DNA from 2 places in the Citrobacter sp. KH_055_1 genome. Region 2 is predicted to be linked to the other one. Evidence: predicted binding sites of a transcription regulator. Region 2 holds the regulator's gene; the other holds the start of a gene.

Region 1 (11,208 bases), 650 kb from region 2:
ATGATGAAAACAACTTCTACACCTCGCGGGAAAGGTCCTGCAAAGGCGCGTCGTAAGACACGCGAAGAAATTAACCTGGAAGCTCGCGACCGTAAGCGTCAGAAAAAACACCGTGGTCTTGCGGCGGGCAGCCGTGCGACCGGCAGCGACGGTGCATCAGGTGGCGGAAACCAAAACAAACACAAAGATCCTCGTATTGGCAGTAAAACTCCCATTGCATTGGGTGTGACTGAAAAAGTCACCAAACAGCACAAACCGAAGAGTGAGAAACCTATGCTTTCACCACAGGCTGAGTTGGATTTACTGGAAACGGATGAGCGCCTGGATGCGCTGCTGGAACGTCTTGAAGCGGGAGAGATCCTGAGTGCTGAAGATCAGTCCTGGGTGGATGCCAAGCTGGATCGCATCGATGAGCTGATGCAGAAACTGGGGCTCTCTTACGATGATGACGAAGAAATTGACGAAGAAGAAGAAAAGCAGGAAGACATGATGCGCCTGCTGAAGGGCGGTAACTAACGGTTTTGTACCGTGGGTCTTCCCGTCCTGCTTATAACCCTTCCGGTTATATGTTATCTGGTGTGGTTATTCGTTAAACTACAGCGATTGTCGCGGCGCCAAAAGTGGCTGCGCAACCGGCTTATCACTCGCAGTGGGGGTAAGCCGGTACGCCGTACCCGCCAGAAACGCCATCGGAAGGAGTGAGCATGTCTGAGCAGCTAATCGACTGGGACCTGGCCCTGATCCAGAAATATAACTATTCCGGGCCACGATACACCTCGTATCCGACCGCGCTGGAGTTTTCTGCAGACTACGGTGCTGAAGCATTTCTGCAAGCCGTAGCGCGTTACCCTGAACGTCCACTCTCTTTGTACGTCCATATCCCGTTCTGCCATAAATTGTGCTATTTCTGCGGCTGCAACAAAATTGTGACCCGTCAGCAGCATAAGGCCGATCAATATCTGGACGTTTTAGAACAAGAGATTATTCATCGCGCGCCGCTGTTTGCTGGCCGTCATGTTAGCCAGTTGCATTGGGGCGGTGGTACGCCAACCTATCTGAATAAAGCGCAGATTAGCCGCTTAATGACGCTGCTGCGTGATAACTTCGATTTTAACGCGGATGCAGAAATCTCGATCGAAGTTGATCCGCGTGAAATCGAGCTCGATGTTCTCGATCATTTACGTGCTGAAGGCTTTAACCGCCTGAGCATGGGGGTGCAGGACTTCAATAAAGAAGTTCAGCGCCTGGTAAACCGTGAGCAGGACGAGGAGTTTATCTTTGCACTGATTAATCGTGCGCGTGAGATTGGCTTTACCTCGACCAACATTGACCTCATCTATGGTCTGCCAAAACAGACGCCGGAAAGCTTTGCCTTTACCCTGAAGCGGGTGGCTGAGCTCAATCCCGACCGCCTGAGTGTCTTTAACTATGCGCACCTGCCAACGTTGTTTGCCGCGCAGCGTAAAATCAAAGATGCTGACCTGCCCAGCCCACAACAGAAGCTGGATATTTTGCAGGAGACCATCTCCTCGCTGACCGAAACAGGTTATCAGTTCATTGGGATGGATCACTTTGCCCGTCCGGATGACGAGCTGGCGATTGCCCAGCGCGAGGGTGTTCTGCACCGTAATTTCCAGGGTTATACCACCCAGGGCGATACCGACCTGCTGGGCATGGGCGTTTCCGCCATCAGTATGATTGGCGACAACTACGCGCAGAACCAAAAAGAGCTGAAGCACTATTATCAGCAGGTGGATGAGCAGGGAAATGCGCTGTGGCGCGGTATTGCACTGACCCAAGATGACTGTATTCGCCGGGATGTGATTAAACTACTGATCTGCAACTTCCGCCTCGACTACGCCGTCGTAGAACAGCAATGGGATCTGAACTTTGCTGACTATTTTGCTGAAGACCTGAAGCTGTTGGCTCCGCTGGCGAAAGATGGGCTGGTGGATGTGAATGAGAAGGGGATTCAGGTGACGCCAAAAGGTCGTCTGCTGATCCGCAATATTTGCATGTGCTTTGATGCGTACCTGCGCCAGAAAGCACGGATGCAGCAGTTCTCGCGGGTCATCTAATGACGTTGCCCGGTGGCACTTCGCTTACCGGGCCTACGACATCTCAATATGTAGGTCGGGTAAGCGAAGCGCCACCCGACAAACCCGCTAGCTAAACAGCCCAACCAGCGCTGCACACAGCACCGCGGCAACCGCAGTTTGCGGCGTATGGCTTTCAACCGAGCCGCTCGACAGCAGATTAATAATTGATTCCAGCATGATGACTTCCCCCGTTTTCCGGGCACGATCATACTTAACTCATCGGAACAGTAAAGCGCAAAATAGCAGCGCTTTGCGCTCAATTATCAATCTTTACACAGCGAAAATCCCTTACTCCATGCCAAGCTCTTTTAACTTACGTGTCAGGGTATTACGCCCCCATCCGAGTAAGCGCGCCGCTTCCTGTTTATGGCCCTGAGTATGGCGCAGCGCGGTGGTTAACAGCGTGCGTTCCATTTCAGGCTGCGCTTCAGAGAGTAAGTTTTGATGACCGGAGCGTAGCGCCCGGTCAGCCCATTGTGCCAGCAGTGTTGCCCAGCTGTCAGGCTGCATATGTGAGGGCGCGTCTGGAACGCTTGCTTCAAATAGCTCAGCCGGCAGGTCCTGAATCAGCACTTCCTGCCCGGCGGCCATCACGGTTAACCAGCGGCAAGTGTTCTCTAGTTGACGAACGTTACCCGGCCAGGCCAGACGCGTCAGTGCGGCCTCGGTTTCAGGGTGTAACTGCTTGGCTTCCACACCCAGCTCGTGAGCGGCTTCCTGCAGGAAATGACGCGCCAGGCGAGGGATGTCTTCCCGTCGCTCGCGCAGCGGTGGTAAATGAACGCGAATGACGTTCAGTCGGTGGAACAAGTCCTCGCGGAACTTGCCTTCCTGTACCCGCAGTTCCAGATTCTGGTGCGTAGCCGCGATAATGCGTACGTCCACCTTCACCGGCGCATAGCCGCCGACGCGGTAAAACTGTCCGTCGGCCAATACACGCAGCAATCGCGTTTGCACGTCCAGCGGCATATCGCCAATCTCATCGAGAAACAGCGTGCCGCCATCCGCCTGCTCGAAGCGTCCCTGACGAATGGTATTGGCGCCGGTAAAGGCGCCTTTTTCGTGGCCAAACAGTTCAGATTCGATTAAATCCTTCGGAATTGCCGCCATGTTAAGGGCGATAAATGGCGATTTGGCACGCGGGCTGTGACGGTGGAGAGCATGAGCGACCAACTCTTTACCGGTCCCGGACTCACCGTTGATCAAGACGCTAATTGAAGAGCGGGAAAGCCGGCCAATTATGCGAAAGACATCCTGCATTGCTGGGGCTTCACCGATGATGTCGGTGGTGGGGCCGTTGATCTGAACATTACGCGGCTGCTGCTGTTCCTGATAATGGCTTATGGCGCGTTCGACTAGCGCCACAGCTTCGTCAATATCAAACGGCTTGGGCAGGTAATCGAACGCCCCTTGCTGGTAGGCGCTGACGGCGGCGTCCAGATCGGAGTGCGCGGTCATGATGATGACCGGAAGCATCGGATGACGCTGTTTAATTTGTTTTAACAGCGTCAGGCCGTCCATCCCCGGCATGCGGATATCCGACAACAGCACGTCCGGCGTTTTACTGGCGAGCGCGTCCAGTACCTCTTTACCGCTTTCAAATGTGGTGCAGTTGAGTCCTGCCCCTGCGAGCGCACGTTCAAGCACCCAACGGATGGAACTATCGTCATCAACGACCCAGACTATTCCTCGTTGCATAAACGTCACCTCTATTTCCTGATAGGCAGGTAAACCGAGAACTCGGTATGACCCGGCCAACTGGTAAATTCAATTTTGCCGGAATGTTGATCAATCAAATTACGGGCGATAGATAATCCCAGCCCGGTTCCCCCCTCGCGACCGCTGACCATTGGGTAGAACAGCGTATCCTGTAAATGTGGAGGAATACCCGGACCGTTGTCCTCAACGTCAATACGCGCCGCCAGGCGGTAACGCATGCCGTGCAATGTGAGCTGAAACGCGGTGCGGGTACGCAGAATAATCTCGCCACCTTCCGGTCCCAGCGCTTGTAACGCATTACGCACGATATTCAGCAGAACCTGTTCTATCTGGTCAGGATCGTGCAGTATTTCTGGCAGACTCGGGTCGTAATCGCGGATCAACGTGACATTCTCCGGGAGTTCCATCGACACCAGTGCCACAACGCGTTCTGCCACCTTGTGAATACTTTCCGTGATGTGCATACCGGGTTGCTGCGGCCCCAGCAGGCGGTCGACCAGGTTACGCAGGCGGTCTGCCTGCTCAATAATGACTTGGGTATATTCCTTGAGGGCTGGATCCGGTAGCGCTTTACTGAGCAGTTGTGCTGCACCGCGTAATCCACCCAACGGGTTTTTAATTTCATGCGCCAGACCACGTACCAGATCGCGGGCGGCTATTTGCTGGGCATGCTGGAGCTGCTCCTGACTCAGACGGCGCTGGTTATCCATGGGCGCCATCTCCAGCAGAATAAGGCCATCAGGCAGCCTCTGGGCGGTCACAGAGAGGATATGCGAGTGGCTATCTATCACCAGCGTCACTTCGTTGTCCGTAAAGCCCTGACCCGCTTCCAGGCTCTCTCGCATCAGCCCGATGTTTAATGAGAAATAACTCAGCAGTTCAGAAAGCGGCGTGCCAAACAGTTTGCGGGAACTTTGGGCAAGCAGCTGCTGTGCCGCGGGGTTGGCGTAATGCACCGCCAGCTCATCGTCGACAAGTAAAATGCTGTTAATTAACGAATTGAGGATCTGCCCAGCATCGGGCAGCGTGCCGGTTGCCATTCAGCAGTCTCCTGAAAAAGGTTGCACCAATTTAGTGCATTATAGCTTTCACGTAGAAAAAGCGCGAAGGATCAGTTCGTTGGCGGAGAAAAAAGCCCATCGTGTGATGGGCTGAAAGTTTCCACGGCAACTCAATTCCAGGTTATCGCGCCAGCGCGTGACGCGACCTTATCTGGAAAGTACAACTCAAACGATTAAACGCTGTAGTACAACTCAAACTCTACCGGGTGCGGGGTCATGCGCACGCGGTCATCTTCTTCGCGACGCAGCGTAATGTACGCATCGATCGCTTCATTGGTGAACACGCCGCCTGCAGTCAGGAACTCGCGGTCCAGATCCAGTTCGTTCAGTGCTTCTTCCAGAGAGCCAGCAACCTGTGGGATCTCTTTTGCTTCTTCCGGTGGCAGGTCGTACAGGTTTTTGTCCATTGCTTCGCCCGGGTGGATCTTGTTCTTGATACCATCAAGACCAGCCATCAGCAGTGCTGCAAAGCACAGGTACGGGTTAGCCGCCGGGTCCGGGAAGCGTACTTCAATACGGCGTGCTTTCGGAGAGGCAACGACTGGGATACGGATAGAGGCAGAACGGTTACGGGCAGAGTACGCCAGCATAACCGGTGCTTCGTAACCCGGGACCAGACGCTTGTAGGAGTTGGTGGTCGGGTTCGCCAGGGCGTTGATCGCTTTAGCGTGTTTGATTACACCACCGATGTAGAACAGCGCCTGCTCGGACAGACCTGCATACTTGTCACCGGAGAACAGGTTTACGCCGTTCTTGGACAGAGACATGTGGCAGTGCATACCGGAACCGTTATCGCCGAACATCGGTTTTGGCATAAAGGTCGCCGTTTTACCGAAGCGGTGCGCGACGTTGTGAACGACGTATTTGTAGATCTGAATTTCGTCCGCTTTTTTGGTCATAGTGTTAAAGCGGGTAGCGATTTCGTTCTGGCCCGCAGTCGCCACTTCGTGGTGATGCGCTTCAACGACAAGGCCCATCTCTTCCATGACCAGACACATGGTAGAACGGATGTCCTGGGAAGAATCGACCGGAGGAACCGGGAAGTAACCGCCTTTCACGCCAGGACGATGACCTTTGTTACCACCTTCATATTTGGTGGAGGAGTTCCATGCGCCTTCGATATCATCGATAGCGACGTGGGAACCGGAAATAGAGCTGCCGAAACGGATGTCGTCGAACAGGAAGAATTCTGGCTCTGGCCCGAACAGCACGGTGTCTGCGATGCCGGTAGCACGCAGATATTCTTCAGCGCGTTTTGCGATGGAGCGCGGGTCGCGGTCATAGCCCTGAAGCGTACCCGGTTCCAGGATATCGCAACGGATGATCAGAGTAGACTCTTCAAAGAACGGGTCAATGAGTGCAGTAGAAGCATCTGGCATCAGAACCATGTCTGATTCGTTAATGCCTTTCCAGCCACCGATTGAGGAGCCGTCAAACATTTTGCCTTCTTCAAAGAATTCGGCATTTACCTGATGAGCAGGAATCGTGACGTGCTGTTCTTTACCTTTAGTGTCAGTGAAGCGCAAATCAACAAACTTCACTTCGTGTTCGTTCAGCATCGTCAAAACGTGTTCAGCGGACATACTTACTCTCCCGGATTGGTCATTGTCGTCGTGGTAACGAGGTCTTCAATTCTGCAAAAATTGGCCGTGTCGCCGTAAAAAATATAAAGCGAAATCTGTGCCAACTTTTAAATTGCCCCCAAAAGGCGTTATCATGCGCATCATCGTGCAAAGGGGTTGCACCATGAAGGTTGTATTGCACCATTATAGTGCCTCTTTGTGAACATTAAGCACTATAATGGTGCAATTGACATGAGATTACCCCTTTTAACGCTCCGTGAATGTGATCACAAAGAAACTCTGCAATACTTGTTTGCGGAGGATGTTTGTGATCCTGTTTTGTACTGCGATTAATCCGTGTACAATAACGCGCTATTTCTAAAATGCCTGAGGCAAAGTTGTGATCGAAAATTTGCGTAACATCGCCATCATCGCGCACGTAGACCATGGTAAAACCACCCTGGTAGACAAGCTGCTCCAACAATCCGGTACATTCGACTCTCGTGCCGAAACCCAAGAGCGCGTGATGGACTCCAACGATTTGGAGAAAGAGCGTGGGATTACCATCCTCGCTAAAAACACCGCTATCAAGTGGAATGACTACCGTATCAACATCGTTGATACCCCGGGACACGCCGACTTCGGTGGTGAAGTTGAACGTGTAATGTCCATGGTAGACTCCGTGCTGCTGGTGGTTGATGCAATGGACGGTCCGATGCCGCAGACGCGCTTCGTGACTAAAAAAGCCTTTGCTCATGGCCTGAAGCCAATTGTTGTTATCAACAAAGTTGACCGTCCTGGCGCGCGTCCTGACTGGGTTGTTGACCAGGTATTCGACCTGTTCGTTAACCTCGACGCGACCGACGAACAGCTGGACTTCCCGATCGTTTACGCTTCAGCGCTGAACGGTATCGCAGGTCTGGATCACGAAGATATGGCGGAAGACATGACCCCGCTGTATCAGACCATCGTTGACCGTGTACCGGCTCCGAACGTTGACCTTGATGGCCCGCTGCAGATGCAAATCTCTCAGCTGGACTACAACAACTACGTGGGTGTTATCGGCATCGGTCGCATCAAGCGCGGTAAAGTTAAACCGAACCAGCAGATCACTATCATTGATAGCGAAGGCAAAACTCGCAACGGTAAAGTCGGTAAAGTTCTGACCCATCTGGGTCTTGAGCGTATCGAGAGCGACGTTGCAGAAGCGGGCGACATCATCGCGATCACTGGTCTGGGCGAACTGAACATCTCCGACACCATCTGCGATCCGCAGAATGTTGAAGCGCTGCCGGCGCTGTCTGTTGATGAGCCGACCGTGACCATGTTCTTCAACGTAAACACCTCTCCGTTCTGCGGTAAAGAAGGTAAGTACGTTACTTCTCGTCAGATCCTTGACCGCCTGAAAAAAGAACTGGTACACAACGTTGCACTGCGTGTTGAAGAGACTCCGGATGCAGACGCATTCCGCGTGTCTGGTCGTGGTGAACTGCACCTGTCCGTTCTGATTGAAAACATGCGTCGTGAAGGTTTCGAGATGGCGGTTTCCCGTCCGAAAGTTATCTTCCGCGAAATCGATGGCCGTAAACAAGAGCCATTCGAAAACGTAACGCTGGACGTCGAAGAGCAGCACCAGGGTTCTGTTATGCAGGCACTGGGTGAGCGTAAAGGCGACCTGAAAAACATGAATCCAGATGGTAAAGGCCGCGTACGTCTCGACTACGTGATCCCAAGCCGTGGCCTGATCGGCTTCCGTTCAGAATTCATGACCATGACCTCCGGTACCGGTCTGCTGTACTCCACCTTCAGCCATTACGACGATGTTCGTCCGGGCGAAGTGGGCCAGCGTCAGAACGGCGTGCTGATCTCCAATGGTCAGGGTAAAGCTGTTGCGTTTGCACTGTACAGCCTGCAGGACCGCGGTAAGCTGTTCCTGGGTCACGGCGCAGAAGTTTATGAAGGCCAGATCATCGGTATTCACAGTCGTTCTAACGACCTGACTGTAAACTGCCTGACCGGTAAGAAACTGACCAACATGCGTGCTTCCGGTACTGATGAAGCCACCACCCTGGTTCCAGCTCAGAAAATGACTCTGGAACAGGCTCTGGAATTCATCGATGACGACGAACTGGTAGAAGTAACACCAACGTCTATCCGTATTCGTAAACGTCACCTGACTGAAAACGATCGTAAACGTGCGATGCGTGGTCCGAAAGAAGACTAATTAACGCGCTTTAATGACAAGACCCTGCCTTAAGAGGTGGGGTTTTTTTTGCCTGCAATCCCTGGTCCCCGGCGGGATTACGTTGATTCCCTGCCTCAAGAAATACTCTCCCCTCAAGATGTCTGGCTTAAGAGAGCTTGGTCACAAATTTTTCTAAAGCTCAACGCGGGTGTTTGCTTTCTTTTTCATCGTCAGCGTATGATTAAACCATCTGGTTTAAACCAAGTGAATTAAACAATGACGAGTAATCAGTCGACCGTTGAGAATGCGAAAGAGAAGTTAGATCGTTGGTTAAAAGATGGGATCACCACTCCGGGCGGAAAACTGCCCTCGGAAAGGGAGTTGGGAGAGTTGCTGGGGATCAAGCGCATGACGTTACGTCAGGCGCTATTAAACTTGGAGTCTGAATCCAAAATCTTTCGTAAGGATCGCAAAGGGTGGTTCGTTACCCAGGCACGCTTTAACTACAGCCCGGAATTGTCAGCAAGCTTTCAGCGCGCCGCGCTTGAGCAGGGTAGAGAGCCTTCCTGGGGATTTATCGAGAAAAGCCGGGTTTCTCAGTACCCGGACGTTGCCGCGCCGCTGGTGTCAGCAACACCGTCTGATGAACTGTATCGGATAACGGGCTGGGGAGCGCTGGAAGGGCATAAAGTTTTCTATCATGAAACGTTTATCAACCCGAAGGTCGCTCCGGGATTTATTGAGCAGCTTGAAAGCCAGTCATTTTCTTCGGTATGGGAAAATGAATATAAAAAAGAAACGGTAATCAAAAAACTGGCTTTTAAACCTGTCAGAATGGCCGGCGACATTAGCAAGTTTATTGGCGGTTCGACTGGAATGCCCGCCATTCTTATTGAAAAACACCGGGCTGACAGCGATGGCAATATCGTACAAATAGATATTGAGTATTGGCGATTTGAAGCAGTTGATCTCTTCATTAACTTGTAGGTACGTTTATGGTCACTAAAGACAATGCACATAAAATTCTGGCGCGGGTAGATAATCTTCCTCTTTATCTTCACGCTTATGCTTATCATTTGAATATGCGCGTTGAACGCATATTACCGAATGATTTATTAGATATCGCCAGTGAAAATAATCTGCGTGGGGTGAAAATCCACGTCCTTGATGGTGAACGCTATTCTCTTGAAAATATGAATGATGAAGCACTGTCAGCATTTGGCGACAAAGCGCGTCAGCTACAGCTTGATCTGCATATCGAGACCAGTTCTTCTGATAAAAAAGCTATTGACCAGGCTGTCGCTATCGCATTAAAAACAGGCGCCTCTTCGGTGAGGTTTTACCCGCGCTACGAAGGTAATCTTCAAGAAGTGCTTGCAATCATTACGCAAGATATCAAATATTTGCGCGATTGCTATCAGGATAGCGGACTGACCTTTACCTTAGAGCAGCATGAGGATTTAAAGAGTCATGAATTGGTATCGTTAGTTCAGAGCAGTGATATGGAGTCGCTCTCTTTACTGTTTGATTTTGCTAATATGATCAATGCCAATGAGCATCCGTTAACGGCGTTAGACACAATGTCTCCGCATATTACCCAGGTGCATATTAAAGATGCATTAATTGTAAATGAGAATGCGGGACTGGGCCATAAAGCCTGTACTTCGGGTCAAGGGGATATGCCGTTTAAAGATCTGCTGACCAAACTTATTTGCTTAGGTGATGAGAAGCCGCAGGTAACGGCTTACGGGCTGGAAGAAGAAGTGGATTATTACGCCCCGGCATTTCGTTTCGACAATGAAGGAGATAACCCCTGGATCCCATGGCGCCAGATGAGCGAAACACCGCTACCGGAGCCAGAACTTCTCGAAGAACGTTTGATTAAAGAAAAAAATGATGCCATCCAACAAATACAATTTGTGCGTAGCGTGCTACAACAAATTAAAAATGAGGCGCATCACATTCTAACTCATTATTAATATCTAACGCCTTTATTTAGAATTCATAGTCCATTTCTGATGAATGGGCGTATTTTTATATTTAAAACAAATGATTAAATAAATCATTTAGGGGATGCTATGCTCACAAAAAAGAAATGGGCGCTTTTTAGCCTGTTAACGCTGTGTGGCGGTACAATTTACAAATTACCCTCACTGAAAGATGCGTTCTATATTCCGATGCAAGAATACTTCCATTTGACTAACGGTCAGATTGGTAACGCGATGTCAGTGAACTCATTTGTAACTACCATAGGTTTTTTCTTATCTATTTATTTTGCAGACAAACTTCCACGTAAATACACTATGTCTCTTTCCCTTATTGCTACGGGGCTGCTGGGGGTTTATTTGACCACCATGCCTGGCTATTGGGGGATCCTCTTTGTCTGGGCGTTATTTGGTGTTACCTGCGACATGATGAACTGGCCGGTGTTATTAAAATCCGTTAGCCGACTCGGCAACAGCGAACAACAAGGGCGTCTGTTCGGCTTTTTTGAAACGGGCCGCGGTATTGTGGATACGGTTGTCGCATTTTCTGCACTGGCCGTCTTTGCCTGGTTTGGCAGTGGTCTGTTGGGGTTCAAG
Region 2 (11,208 bases):
GAGGACTACCTGTCGCCTTTCTGTGGCTGGGCATTGCGCTGATTATTATGCCAATGGCAACGCGAATGGTGGTCGATAACGCCACCGTACTGGCGAATTACTTTGCCATGAGCGAACTCACCATCGGATTAACGGTGGTGGCGATTGGCACCAGCCTGCCAGAGCTGGCAACGGCTATCGCGGGCCTGCGTAAGGGTGAAAATGATATTGCTGTCGGCAACATCATCGGGGCCAACATTTTTAATATTGTTATCGTTCTCGGACTCCCCGCACTGATCACACCGGGCGAGGTCAATCCGATGGCCTTCGTCCGTGACTACAGTGTGATGCTACTGGTAAGTGTTATTTTTGCATTACTCTGCTGGCGACGTCCGCGCCAGATTGGTCGCGGCGCGGGTGCGCTGCTGACCGGCGGTTTTATCATATGGCTGGCGATGCTGTATTGGGTATCGCCACTTCTCGTTGGATAACTGGAAACGCATTATGTCGCACTTAGAGTTGCAACCGGGTTTTGACTTTCAGCAAGCAGGCAAGGAAGTCCTGGCTATTGAACGTGAAGGCCTGGCGGAGCTTGATCAGTACATCGACCTGAACTTTACCCTCGCCTGTGAGAAAATCGTCAACTGCGCGGGTAAAGTTGTGGTGATGGGAATGGGGAAATCCGGGCATATCGGGCGCAAAATGGCCGCCACGTTTGCCAGTACCGGTACGCCGTCCTTTTTCGTACATCCTGGTGAAGCCGCACACGGCGATCTGGGCATGGTATCGCCGCAGGACGTGGTGATCGCCATTTCTAATTCCGGTGAATCCAATGAGATTGCCGCATTAATTCCGGTGCTCAAACGCCTTCACGTCCCGCTTATCTGCATGACCGGTCGTCCGGAAAGCAGCATGGCGCGTGCAGCAGATGTGCATCTGTGTGTTAAAGTACCCAAGGAAGCCTGCCCATTAGGTCTGGCGCCGACCAGCAGCACAACCGCGACGCTGGTGATGGGCGATGCGCTCGCCGTGGCATTATTGAAAGCCCGCGGCTTTACTGCGGAAGATTTTGCGTTGTCGCACCCCGGTGGCGCACTGGGGCGTAAGCTTTTGCTGCGCGTTAACGATATTATGCATACGGGCGACGAGATCCCGCATGTGAATAAAAACGCCAGCCTGCGCGATGCGTTACTTGAGATTACGCGTAAAAATCTCGGCATGACCGTCATTTGCGATGACACCATGAAGATCGACGGCATCTTCACGGATGGTGACTTACGCCGCGTCTTTGATATGGGCGTTGACGTTCGTCAGTTGGGGATTGCCGACGTGATGACCCCCGGGGGCATTCGCGTGCGTCCGGGCATTCTTGCCGTGGACGCCCTGAATTTAATGCAATCCCGCCATATTACCTCGGTGATGGTTGCTGATGGCGACCGTTTACTCGGTGTGTTACATATGCATGATCTCCTGCGTGCAGGCGTAGTGTAAAAAGTAGAGTAGAAACGCAAGGATAAAAGAAATGAGTAACGCAGGTGCGTCGCTTGCGACCTGTTATGGACCCGTCAGCGCTGAAGTCATCACCAGGGCAGAGAATATTCGTCTGCTGATCCTTGATGTGGATGGCGTACTGTCTGATGGCCTGATTTATATGGGCAACAACGGCGAAGAGCTCAAGGCGTTTAACGTCCGTGATGGCTACGGAATTCGTTGTGCGCTCACTTCCGGTATCGAGGTTGCTATTATTACCGGACGAAAGGCTAAACTTGTAGAAGACCGCTGTAACACGTTGGGGATTACCCATCTGTACCAGGGACAGTCGGACAAACTGGTCGCCTTCGACGATCTGCTCAACAAGCTGGCGATCGCGCCGGAACAGGTGGCATACGTCGGCGACGATCTGATCGACTGGCCGGTGATGGCGAAAGTCGGATTAAGCGTGGCGGTAGCGGATGCCCACCCGCTGCTGATCCCCCGTGCCGACTATGTCACGCGCATTGATGGAGGGCGCGGCGCGGTACGTGAGGTCTGCGATTTATTACTCCTGGCGCAGGGCAAACTGGACGAGGCCAAAGGTCAATCGATATGAGCAAAACCAGACGTTGGGTTATCATTCTACTGTCGCTGGCCGTCCTTGTGCTGATCGGTATTAACCTGGCAGACAAAGACGACACCACTCAGGTGGTAATCAATAACAACGAGCCGACCTATAAGAGCGAACATACCGACAGCGTCGTGTATAGCCCGGAAGGCGCACTGAGCTATCGACTTATCGCTCAACACGTTGAATATTATTCCGATCAGGCTGTTTCGTGGTTTACTCAACCGGTATTAACCACGTTTGATAAGGATAAAGTGCCGACCTGGTCTATCAAGGCTGATAAAGCCAAATTGACTGAGGATCGGATGCTGTATCTGTATGGCCATGTTGAAGTCAACGCCCTGGTGGCAGACTCTCAACTACGCAGAATTACGACCGATAACGCGCAGATTAACCTGGTGACGCAAGATGTCACCTCAAACGATCTGGTCACGTTGTATGGAACAACATTTAACTCCAGCGGACTGAAGATGCGCGGCAATTTACGCAGCAAGAACGCCGAGCTGATTGAAAAGGTTAGAACCTCATATGAAATCCAAAACAAACAAACTCAGCCTTAATCTTGTGCTTGCCAGCTCCCTTCTGGCCGCCAGCATTCCGGCATTTGCCGTCACCGGCGATACCGAGCAGCCGATTCACATTGAATCGGATCAGCAGTCCCTGGATATGCAGGGTAACGTGGTGACATTTACCGGTAATGTTATCGTGACGCAGGGCACCATCAAAATTAATGCCGATAAGGTTGTCGTGACCCGTCCGGGCGGTGAAGACGGTAAAGAAGTGATCGATGGCTACGGCAATCCGGCAACGTTTTACCAGATGCAGGATAACGGTAAACCCGTTAACGGCCATGCCTTACAGATGCACTATGAACTGGCAAAAGATTTCGTTGTGCTGACGGGTAAAGCCTATCTGGAGCAGGTGGACAGCAACATCACCGGCGACAAAATTACCTATCTGGTAAAAGAGCAGAAAATGCAGGCCTTCAGCGATAAAGGCAAACGCGTCACTACCGTTCTGGTGCCGTCACAGCTGCAGGATAAAAACAAAACCAAAGCTCCGGCAGAGAAAAAAGGTAACTGATTCGTTATGGCAACATTAACTGCAAAGAACCTTGCAAAAGCCTATAAAGGCCGCCGTGTGGTGGAAGACGTCAGTCTGACCGTCAACTCCGGGGAGATCGTCGGTCTGCTCGGCCCTAACGGTGCGGGCAAAACAACGACCTTTTACATGGTGGTGGGCATTGTGCCGCGCGATGCGGGCAACATCATCATCGATGACGAAGACATCAGCCTGCTGCCGCTGCATGCACGCGCCCGTCGCGGCATCGGTTATTTACCGCAGGAAGCCTCTATTTTTCGTCGTCTGAGCGTGTTTGATAACCTGATGGCGGTACTGCAAATTCGTGACGATCTCTCCAGCGAACAGCGCGAAGATCGTGCTAACGAATTGATGGAAGAGTTCCATATCGAACACCTGCGGGACAGCCTGGGACAGTCGCTATCCGGGGGGGAACGTCGCCGTGTGGAAATCGCTCGTGCATTGGCTGCAAATCCGAAATTTATCCTGCTGGATGAACCATTTGCGGGCGTTGACCCGATCTCCGTTATTGATATCAAACGTATCATTGAACACCTGCGCGACAGCGGACTGGGCGTGCTGATCACCGACCATAACGTGCGTGAAACGCTGGCGGTCTGTGAACGCGCCTATATTGTGAGTCAGGGACATCTGATAGCACACGGCACGCCAACCGAAATACTGCAAGACGAACACGTTAAGCGCGTATACCTTGGGGAAGACTTCAGACTCTGATAGGGTAGAAGACGTCACGTTACTGCAGGAGAAAACCACTCTGAACATGAAGCAAGGTTTGCAACTCAGGCTTAGCCAACAACTGGCAATGACGCCTCAGCTACAACAGGCTATCCGTCTGTTGCAGTTGTCTACGCTGGAACTTCAGCAAGAACTTCAGCAAGCGCTGGAAAGTAACCCACTGCTCGAGCAAACCGATCTTCACGACGAAATTGATACCCAGGAAAAACAGGACAGCGATTCCCTCGATACCGCAGATGCTCTCGAACAAAAAGAGATGCCGGAAGAACTGCCGCTGGATGCCAGTTGGGATGAAATTTACACCGCAGGCACACCGTCGGGCACCAGTGGGGATTACATCGACGACGAACTGCCTGTTTATCAGGGTGAAACCACGCAATCATTACAAGATTACCTGATGTGGCAAGTGGGATTGACCCCGTTCTCGGATACCGATCGCGCCATTGCGACGTCAATTGTCGATGCGGTTGATGACACCGGATATCTCACCGTTTCTCTGGATGATATTCTCGAGAGCATGGGTGATGACGACATTGGTCTCGATGAAGTCGAAGCCGTGCTAAAACGCGTTCAACGTTTTGATCCAGTTGGCGTGGCGGCGAAAGATCTCCGCGACTGCCTGTTGATTCAACTGTCGCAGTTTGACAAAGCCACAGCATGGCTGGAAGAAGCCCGCCTGATCATCAGCGATCACCTCGATCTGTTAGCCAATCACGATTTCCGCTCGCTCATGCGCGTTACCCGGTTGAAAGAAGATGTGCTGAAAGAAGCCGTCAACCTGATCCAGTCGCTGGATCCGAGACCCGGGCAGTCGATCCAAACCGGTGAGCCAGAGTACGTGATCCCAGATGTACTGGTGCGCAAACATAACGATCGTTGGGTCGTCGAACTGAACAGCGACAGCATTCCGCGTCTACAGATTAATCAGCACTATGCCGCCATGTGCAATGGCGCGCGCAACGATGCCGACAGCCAGTTTATTCGCACCAATCTCCAGGATGCAAAGTGGCTGATTAAAAGTCTGGAAAGCCGTAACGACACGCTGTTGCGCGTCAGTCGATGTATCGTTGAGCAACAGCAAGCCTTCTTTGAGAAAGGCGAAGAATTTATGAAGCCGATGGTGCTGGCGGATATCGCCCAAGCCGTCGAGATGCACGAATCAACCATTTCCCGAGTGACCACGCAAAAGTATCTGCACAGTCCACGCGGCATTTTTGAACTCAAGTATTTCTTTTCCAGCCACGTCAACACTGAGGGCGGGGGCGAAGCCTCTTCTACAGCGATACGCGCACTGGTGAAGAAATTAATTGCTGCGGAGAACCCTGCGAAACCGCTGAGTGACAGCAAGTTAACCTCTATGCTGTCAGAACAGGGTATCATGGTGGCACGCCGCACCGTTGCGAAGTACCGAGAGTCTTTATCCATTCCGCCGTCTAACCAGCGCAAACAGCTGGTCTGACCCAACCGATAAGGAAGACACTATGCAGCTCAACATCACTGGAAACAACGTCGAAATCACTGAAGCACTGCGTGACTTTGTGAACACAAAGTTCGCCAAACTTGAGCAATATTTCGACCGGATTAATCAGGTCTATATTGTGTTGAAGGTGGAGAAGGTGACACACATCTCGGATGCAACACTGCATGTGAACGGTGGCGAAATTCATGCCAGCGCGGAAGGTCAGGATATGTACGCCGCCATTGACGGTTTAATTGATAAACTGGCTCGGCAGTTAACAAAACATAAAGATAAACTGAAACAGCACTAACTTGTCCGGGCAGTTAGCGGGTGCAGGACGGCCTGTTGTGCAGCACAACGGGCCATTTGTACAGTTAGCGCTTAGGTGAAATTATGACAAATAACGATACGACTCTACAACTGAGTACTGTTCTTAACCAGGAATGTACGCGCTCTGGTGTTCACTGCCAAAGCAAAAAACGCGCTCTGGAAATCATCAGCGAACTGGCAGCAAAGCAGCTCAGCTTGCCTTCTCAGGTGGTATTTGAAGCCATTCTGACGCGTGAAAAAATGGGCAGTACCGGCATCGGCAATGGTATTGCCATTCCGCACGGAAAGCTGGAAGAAGACACGATGCGCGCGGTCGGCGTGTTTGTGCAGCTCGAAACGCCTATCGCATTCGACGCCATTGATAATCAACCGGTCGATCTGTTGTTCGCCCTGCTGGTTCCCGCAGACCAAACCAAGACGCATTTGCACACCTTGTCACTGGTTGCAAAACGTCTGGCGGATAAAACCATCTGTCGCCGCCTGCGTTCCGCGCAGAGCGATCAGGAGCTGTATCAAATCATCACGGACACCGAAGGTGTACAGGATGAAGCATAACAACCCAATGGCACCCTTTTTTGTCGTTGTGAGGAGAAACAGTACATGGTACTGATGATCGTCAGCGGTCGTTCAGGGTCAGGCAAATCTGTTGCCCTGCGAGCGCTGGAAGATATGGGTTTTTACTGCGTGGATAACCTTCCCGTAGTGCTGTTGCCCGATCTGGCCCGCACCCTGGCCGATAGCCAAATATCTGCGGCCGTCAGCATTGATGTGCGCAATATGCCTGAGTCACCAGAAATTTTCGAGCAGGCAATGAATAACCTGCCTGAAGGTTTCTCGCCGCAGCTGCTGTTCCTCGATGCTGATCGTAACACGCTGATCCGTCGCTACAGTGATACCCGTCGACTGCACCCACTCTCCAGCAAAAATCTGTCACTGGAAAGTGCTATCGATAAGGAAAGTGACTTACTGGAGCCACTGCGTTCTCGCGCGGACCTGATCGTCGATACCTCTGAAATGTCCGTGCACGAGCTGGCAGAAATGTTGCGTACCCGACTGCTGGGCAAACGTGAACGTGAACTGACCATGGTATTCGAGTCCTTTGGCTTCAAGCACGGCATCCCGATTGATGCGGATTACGTCTTTGACGTGCGCTTCCTGCCAAACCCACACTGGGACCCTAAACTGCGTCCGATGACCGGTCTGGACAGGCCCGTTGCCGCGTTTCTCGACCGCCACACAGAAGTACACAATTTTATCTACCAGACTCGCAGCTATCTTGAGCTATGGTTACCCATGCTGGAGACTAACAACCGCAGCTACCTCACCGTAGCCATCGGCTGTACCGGCGGGAAACACCGATCGGTGTATATTGCAGAGCAACTGGCTGACTACTTCCGCTCTCGCGGTAAAAACGTGCAGTCACGCCATCGCACCCTGGAAAAACGCAAATCATGACCGTAAAACAGACTGTCGAAATCACCAATAAGCTGGGCATGCACGCCCGGCCTGCGATGAAGCTGTTTGAATTAATGCAAGGTTTTGAGGCGGAAGTGCTGTTGCGTAACGATGAAGGTACAGAGGCGGAAGCGAACAGCGTCATCGCCCTGCTGATGCTGGATTCCGCCAAAGGTCGCCAGATAGAGGTTGAAGCCTCTGGCCCACAGGAAGTAGAAGCCCTGGCAGCGGTGATTGCGCTGTTTAATTCGGGATTTGACGAGGATTAGTCAGTACAGAGCTACCATTTCAGCACGTAGCGAGTAGGTCGGATAAGGCGTTTACGCCACATCCGGCAATGTCGTTGTGTCGTATTCTGCCTGATGCGCTGCGCTTATCAGGCCTACAAAAACAGCGTCAGCATCGACTAATACAGCTTATTTTCCCGCATAAACGACTCACCGCCTAACTGGCGCATTTGCCGCATGATCCATGCCTGCCGGTTACGTACATAGCCTGACGGGGCATTCGCCTTAAAACGCAGAGGATTTGGCAGCACCGCCGCCAGCAGCGCTGCTTCAGACTGACTCAGGCGGCTGGCCGGTTTATGGAAATAACGTTGTGCTGCCGCTTCTACGCCGAATACACCGTCGCCAAACTCGGCGATATTCAGATAAACCGTCAGAATACGTTTCTTACTCCACACTGTTTCCATGCCCAGTGTGAGTCCGGCCTCAAGACCTTTACGCACCCAACTGCGTCCATCCCACAGAAAGAGATTTTTTGCTGTCTGCTGCGAGAGCGTCGATGCTCCACGAATGCGGCTTTCATTGCGCTCATTATGCGCTAGCGCCTTTTCTATCGCAGAGACATCAAATCCCCAGTGCTGCGGAAATTTTTGGTCTTCTGCGGCAATAACCGCCAGCCCCATCCACGGTGAGATCTCATCCATACTGACCCAGTCAGAATGCGCCACATAGCCGAAATCACCGTGCAACCAGGCGCTAATTTGTCGTTCAGCCATCACCGCTGAAAAGGGCACGGGCAGCACGCTGAAGAGGGCGATGCCCCCGCCCCAGAACACGGCGAGGACAATGACCGCCCGCAGAAAGAGTCGCCGCAAACTGGCGGTCACCCCTTTTTTCATTCAGTCAGCACCAGCACACGCGAGACCAGCTTGTCGATACCGCTCGCCGCCTGGGCAATATCCTGTGCCAGCATATAAGCCGGCGTGGTGACGATTTTGTGGTCTTCATCAACCACAATATCATCGACCGGACACGGCACATGCTCTGCCCCCATATCCTCCAGCACTTCCGCAGTATCGATATCGGTGCCAATCGTCAGACGCAGCGGAAAATCGAATATTTTAGGCAGCATCGCTGGGGCAATACACATGAACCCCAACGGCTTACCGGATTGATGCATGGCGACTGCCAGCGCGGCTAAGTCGCTATCCACCCGGCATTCGCTTCCCTGGCTGGCGAAATTGCTCAGGTTCTTCGCTGCACCGAATCCACCAGGGACAATCAGCGCATCCAGTTCAGCAGAGACCGCCTGGGCAAGCGGGCGAATATCACCACGGGTTATACGTGCAGCCTCAATCAGGACATTGCGGGTCTCCTGCATGGGTTCGCCCGTCAGATGATTAATCACATCTGCTTGTTGTTTATCCGGCGCAAAGCAGATGGCCTGAGCCCCGTTGCGGGCAATAGCCAGCAGCGTTAACACGGCTTCATGGATCTCCGAGCCGTCATACACGCCGCATCCACCGAGCACTACGCCAATTTTCTTCATCGTGATACTCCTTTCGCAACTGGCTGTAGCATATTAATAATTCTTATTAAAATGCTACGCTTCACACATTTAACTGATTCATGTAACAAATTATTTAAGATTTGCTATCTTAACTGCGTGCGGCCTGAAAATTAGGGCTGCGCCCTTGTAAACAATGATAATAATTTACGGCGCAGCCACGATTTCCCTGGTGTTGGCGCAGTATTCGCGCACCCCGGCTAAGCCGGGGTCATTTTTTTTCAACACTCGCCACCCAGGCTCTTAATACCGCCACGTCGTGCTGCCACTCCTGCTTCATCTCTTCAATCCATTCCCCCACGTTGTCCTCCCAGGCAGGAAGGTCCGGGGATTGAATTTGCTGACCCAGCTGTTGCAGATGGCGCAGTCCCACTGACCCCGCGGCACCTTTGATTTTATGGCCTTCCTCAACAACGCCTTTTTTATCACGCGCGGTCAGGTTGGACTCCAGCACACTTAAATAACCCGGCATCATCTTCTCAAATACCGCCAATCCGTCGGTAATTAACTTCGGTCCCACCAGCTCGAGGTATTGTTCCAACATGGGAATATCTAACAGCGCTTGCGATTTACTGCTTTCTTCAGATGTCACAGTGCTCTCCTCTTTGTTTCGGGTATCCCAGTATTTTTTAATCATGGCGGTTAACGCCGGTACCGACAGCGGCTTGCTCAGCACGTCATCCATACCCGCTTCCAGATATTCTTTTTTGTCTTTCAGAACGTTAGCGGTGAGCGCCACCAGCGGCGGCAGATCTTCCCGCGTGTACTTTTGCGTTAACTCTCTGGAGATATCCAGACCCGTCATATCCGGCAACTGAATATCCAACAGCACCAGGTCGTACTCACCCGGTTTGAACATTTCCAGCGCGGCTTTCCCGGTCATGGCGACGTCCACGCTGTTACCCAGTTTTTCCAGCACCGAACGGGCGACAATCACGTTCAGTTCAATGTCCTCAACCAGCAGCACATTCAGGGCAGGCAACGGCATGTCGTCTTCTTCAAAGGCGTCTTCAATCTCTTCCGCAACGGCTGGGGCATGAACGGTAAGGGTAAAGACGGAACCTTTCCCCGGCTGGCTGGAAACCGTAATATCGCCGCCCATGTTTTTCGCCAGACGACGAGACACTGCCAGACCAATCCCGGTCCCGGTGGCCGGTTTACCGCCATTGCTGTCCTTCACCTGATAATACATGGCGAAGATTTTATCCTGCTCATCCTGCGGAATACCGATACCAGAATCTTCCACTTCAAAATGCAGCATGTTGCCTTTGTCATAGCGCGCCCGCACGGTGACCTGCCCTTTCTGGGTAAACTTCACGGCGTTGCTGATCAGATTCCACAGGATTTGACGCAGACGCGTCCCGTCGGTAATGACCTTATGCGGCAGCGGCAAGGTCGGATCAAGTACAAAGCGCAGCCCTTTTTGCTGCGCCTGCAGGCCGGAGAGGTTTTCCAGATCTGCCATAAAACTGGTGAAATCTATCGGCTGGTTATCGAGCTGAACTTTACGCCGCTCCATCTTATCCATGTCGATAATATCGTTGAAAATATTCCCAAGCGTAACGGCAGAAACATGGATAGTTTTCAGGTATTTTTCCTGCTCAGCGGTCAGATCCGTATCCAGCAGGATCCGACTCAAACCGACAATACCGTTCAGCGGCGTACGCAGTTCGTGGCTGATGGTGGAAATAAAGGTCGTCTTGTCACGGCTGGCACGTTCAAGTGCATCCTGGTAGCGCTTGCGCTCGGTAATATCGCGGCCAAAGCCCATCAGGCCGTGTCGTTTACCGACGCGGTCGTAATAAGGCACTTTACGAATTTCAAAGCAGGCTTTACGTCCGTCCGGGTAATCCAGCCATTGTTCATAGGTCAACGAGACATTATGGCGGAACACTTTCTCGTCGGTTTCGATAACTTTTTCAGCCGCTTCTGGCGAGTAAACTTCAATCGGTTTTAAATTCACCAGCTGCTTTTCGCTCTTGCCTGTCAGCAATTCCATGGCGCGGTTACAGCCGGAGAACTCTTTATCTTCATTGCGATAAAAAACCAGATCCGGTGAAGCATCGAGAAAAGAACGCAGAAAAGAGGATTGTTGTTCCAGTTGGATCTGCGCTTCTTCACGCTCTTTAATTTCGACTTTGAGTTGTTCAAACGTTTCCTGGCGCTCCGCTTCCGCCTTTTCACGTTCGACAATCTCCTGGTTAAGCTGCGCAATATTGTCCTTTAACTGCACGTTAAGCTTGAGATCGCGTTC

The links. The regulator sigma-54, encoded in region 2, starts transcription at its own class of promoters, with help from an activator protein. The targets are predictions, from matches to a motif close to GTTGGCACANNTTTCGCTNT.
Region 1: the regulator sigma-54 is predicted to act here: its motif matches at 6,548-6,567, upstream of glnA (glutamate--ammonia ligase).

Annotation. Positions count from the first base shown of each region.
Region 1 is NZ_CM174473.1:4,604,745-4,615,952, reverse strand. Features, by position in the region: gene yihI (Der GTPase-activating protein YihI) at 1-516, shown strand; gene hemN (oxygen-independent coproporphyrinogen III oxidase) at 705-2,078, shown strand; gene AC3ITF_RS21645 (YshB family small membrane protein) at 2,166-2,276, opposite strand; gene glnG (nitrogen regulation protein NR(I)) at 2,388-3,797, opposite strand; gene glnL (nitrogen regulation protein NR(II)) at 3,809-4,858, opposite strand; gene glnA (glutamate--ammonia ligase) at 5,053-6,462, opposite strand; gene typA (ribosome-dependent GTPase TypA) at 6,842-8,665, shown strand; gene AC3ITF_RS21620 (GntR family transcriptional regulator) at 8,903-9,613, shown strand; gene AC3ITF_RS21615 (sugar phosphate isomerase/epimerase family protein) at 9,622-10,605, shown strand; gene AC3ITF_RS21610 (MFS transporter) at 10,705-11,208, shown strand, end outside.
Region 2 is NZ_CM174473.1:484,732-495,939, reverse strand. Features, by position in the region: gene AC3ITF_RS02480 (calcium/sodium antiporter) at 1-470, shown strand, start outside; gene kdsD (arabinose-5-phosphate isomerase KdsD) at 484-1,470, shown strand; gene kdsC (3-deoxy-manno-octulosonate-8-phosphatase KdsC) at 1,502-2,068, shown strand; gene lptC (LPS export ABC transporter periplasmic protein LptC) at 2,065-2,640, shown strand; gene lptA (lipopolysaccharide ABC transporter substrate-binding protein LptA) at 2,609-3,163, shown strand; gene lptB (LPS export ABC transporter ATP-binding protein) at 3,170-3,895, shown strand; gene rpoN (RNA polymerase factor sigma-54) at 3,942-5,375, shown strand; gene hpf (ribosome hibernation promoting factor) at 5,398-5,685, shown strand; gene ptsN (PTS IIA-like nitrogen regulatory protein PtsN) at 5,769-6,260, shown strand; gene rapZ (RNase adapter RapZ) at 6,306-7,160, shown strand; gene npr (PTS phosphocarrier protein NPr) at 7,157-7,429, shown strand; gene mtgA (monofunctional biosynthetic peptidoglycan transglycosylase) at 7,567-8,286, opposite strand; gene elbB (isoprenoid biosynthesis glyoxalase ElbB) at 8,283-8,936, opposite strand; gene arcB (aerobic respiration two-component sensor histidine kinase ArcB) at 9,166-11,208, opposite strand, start outside.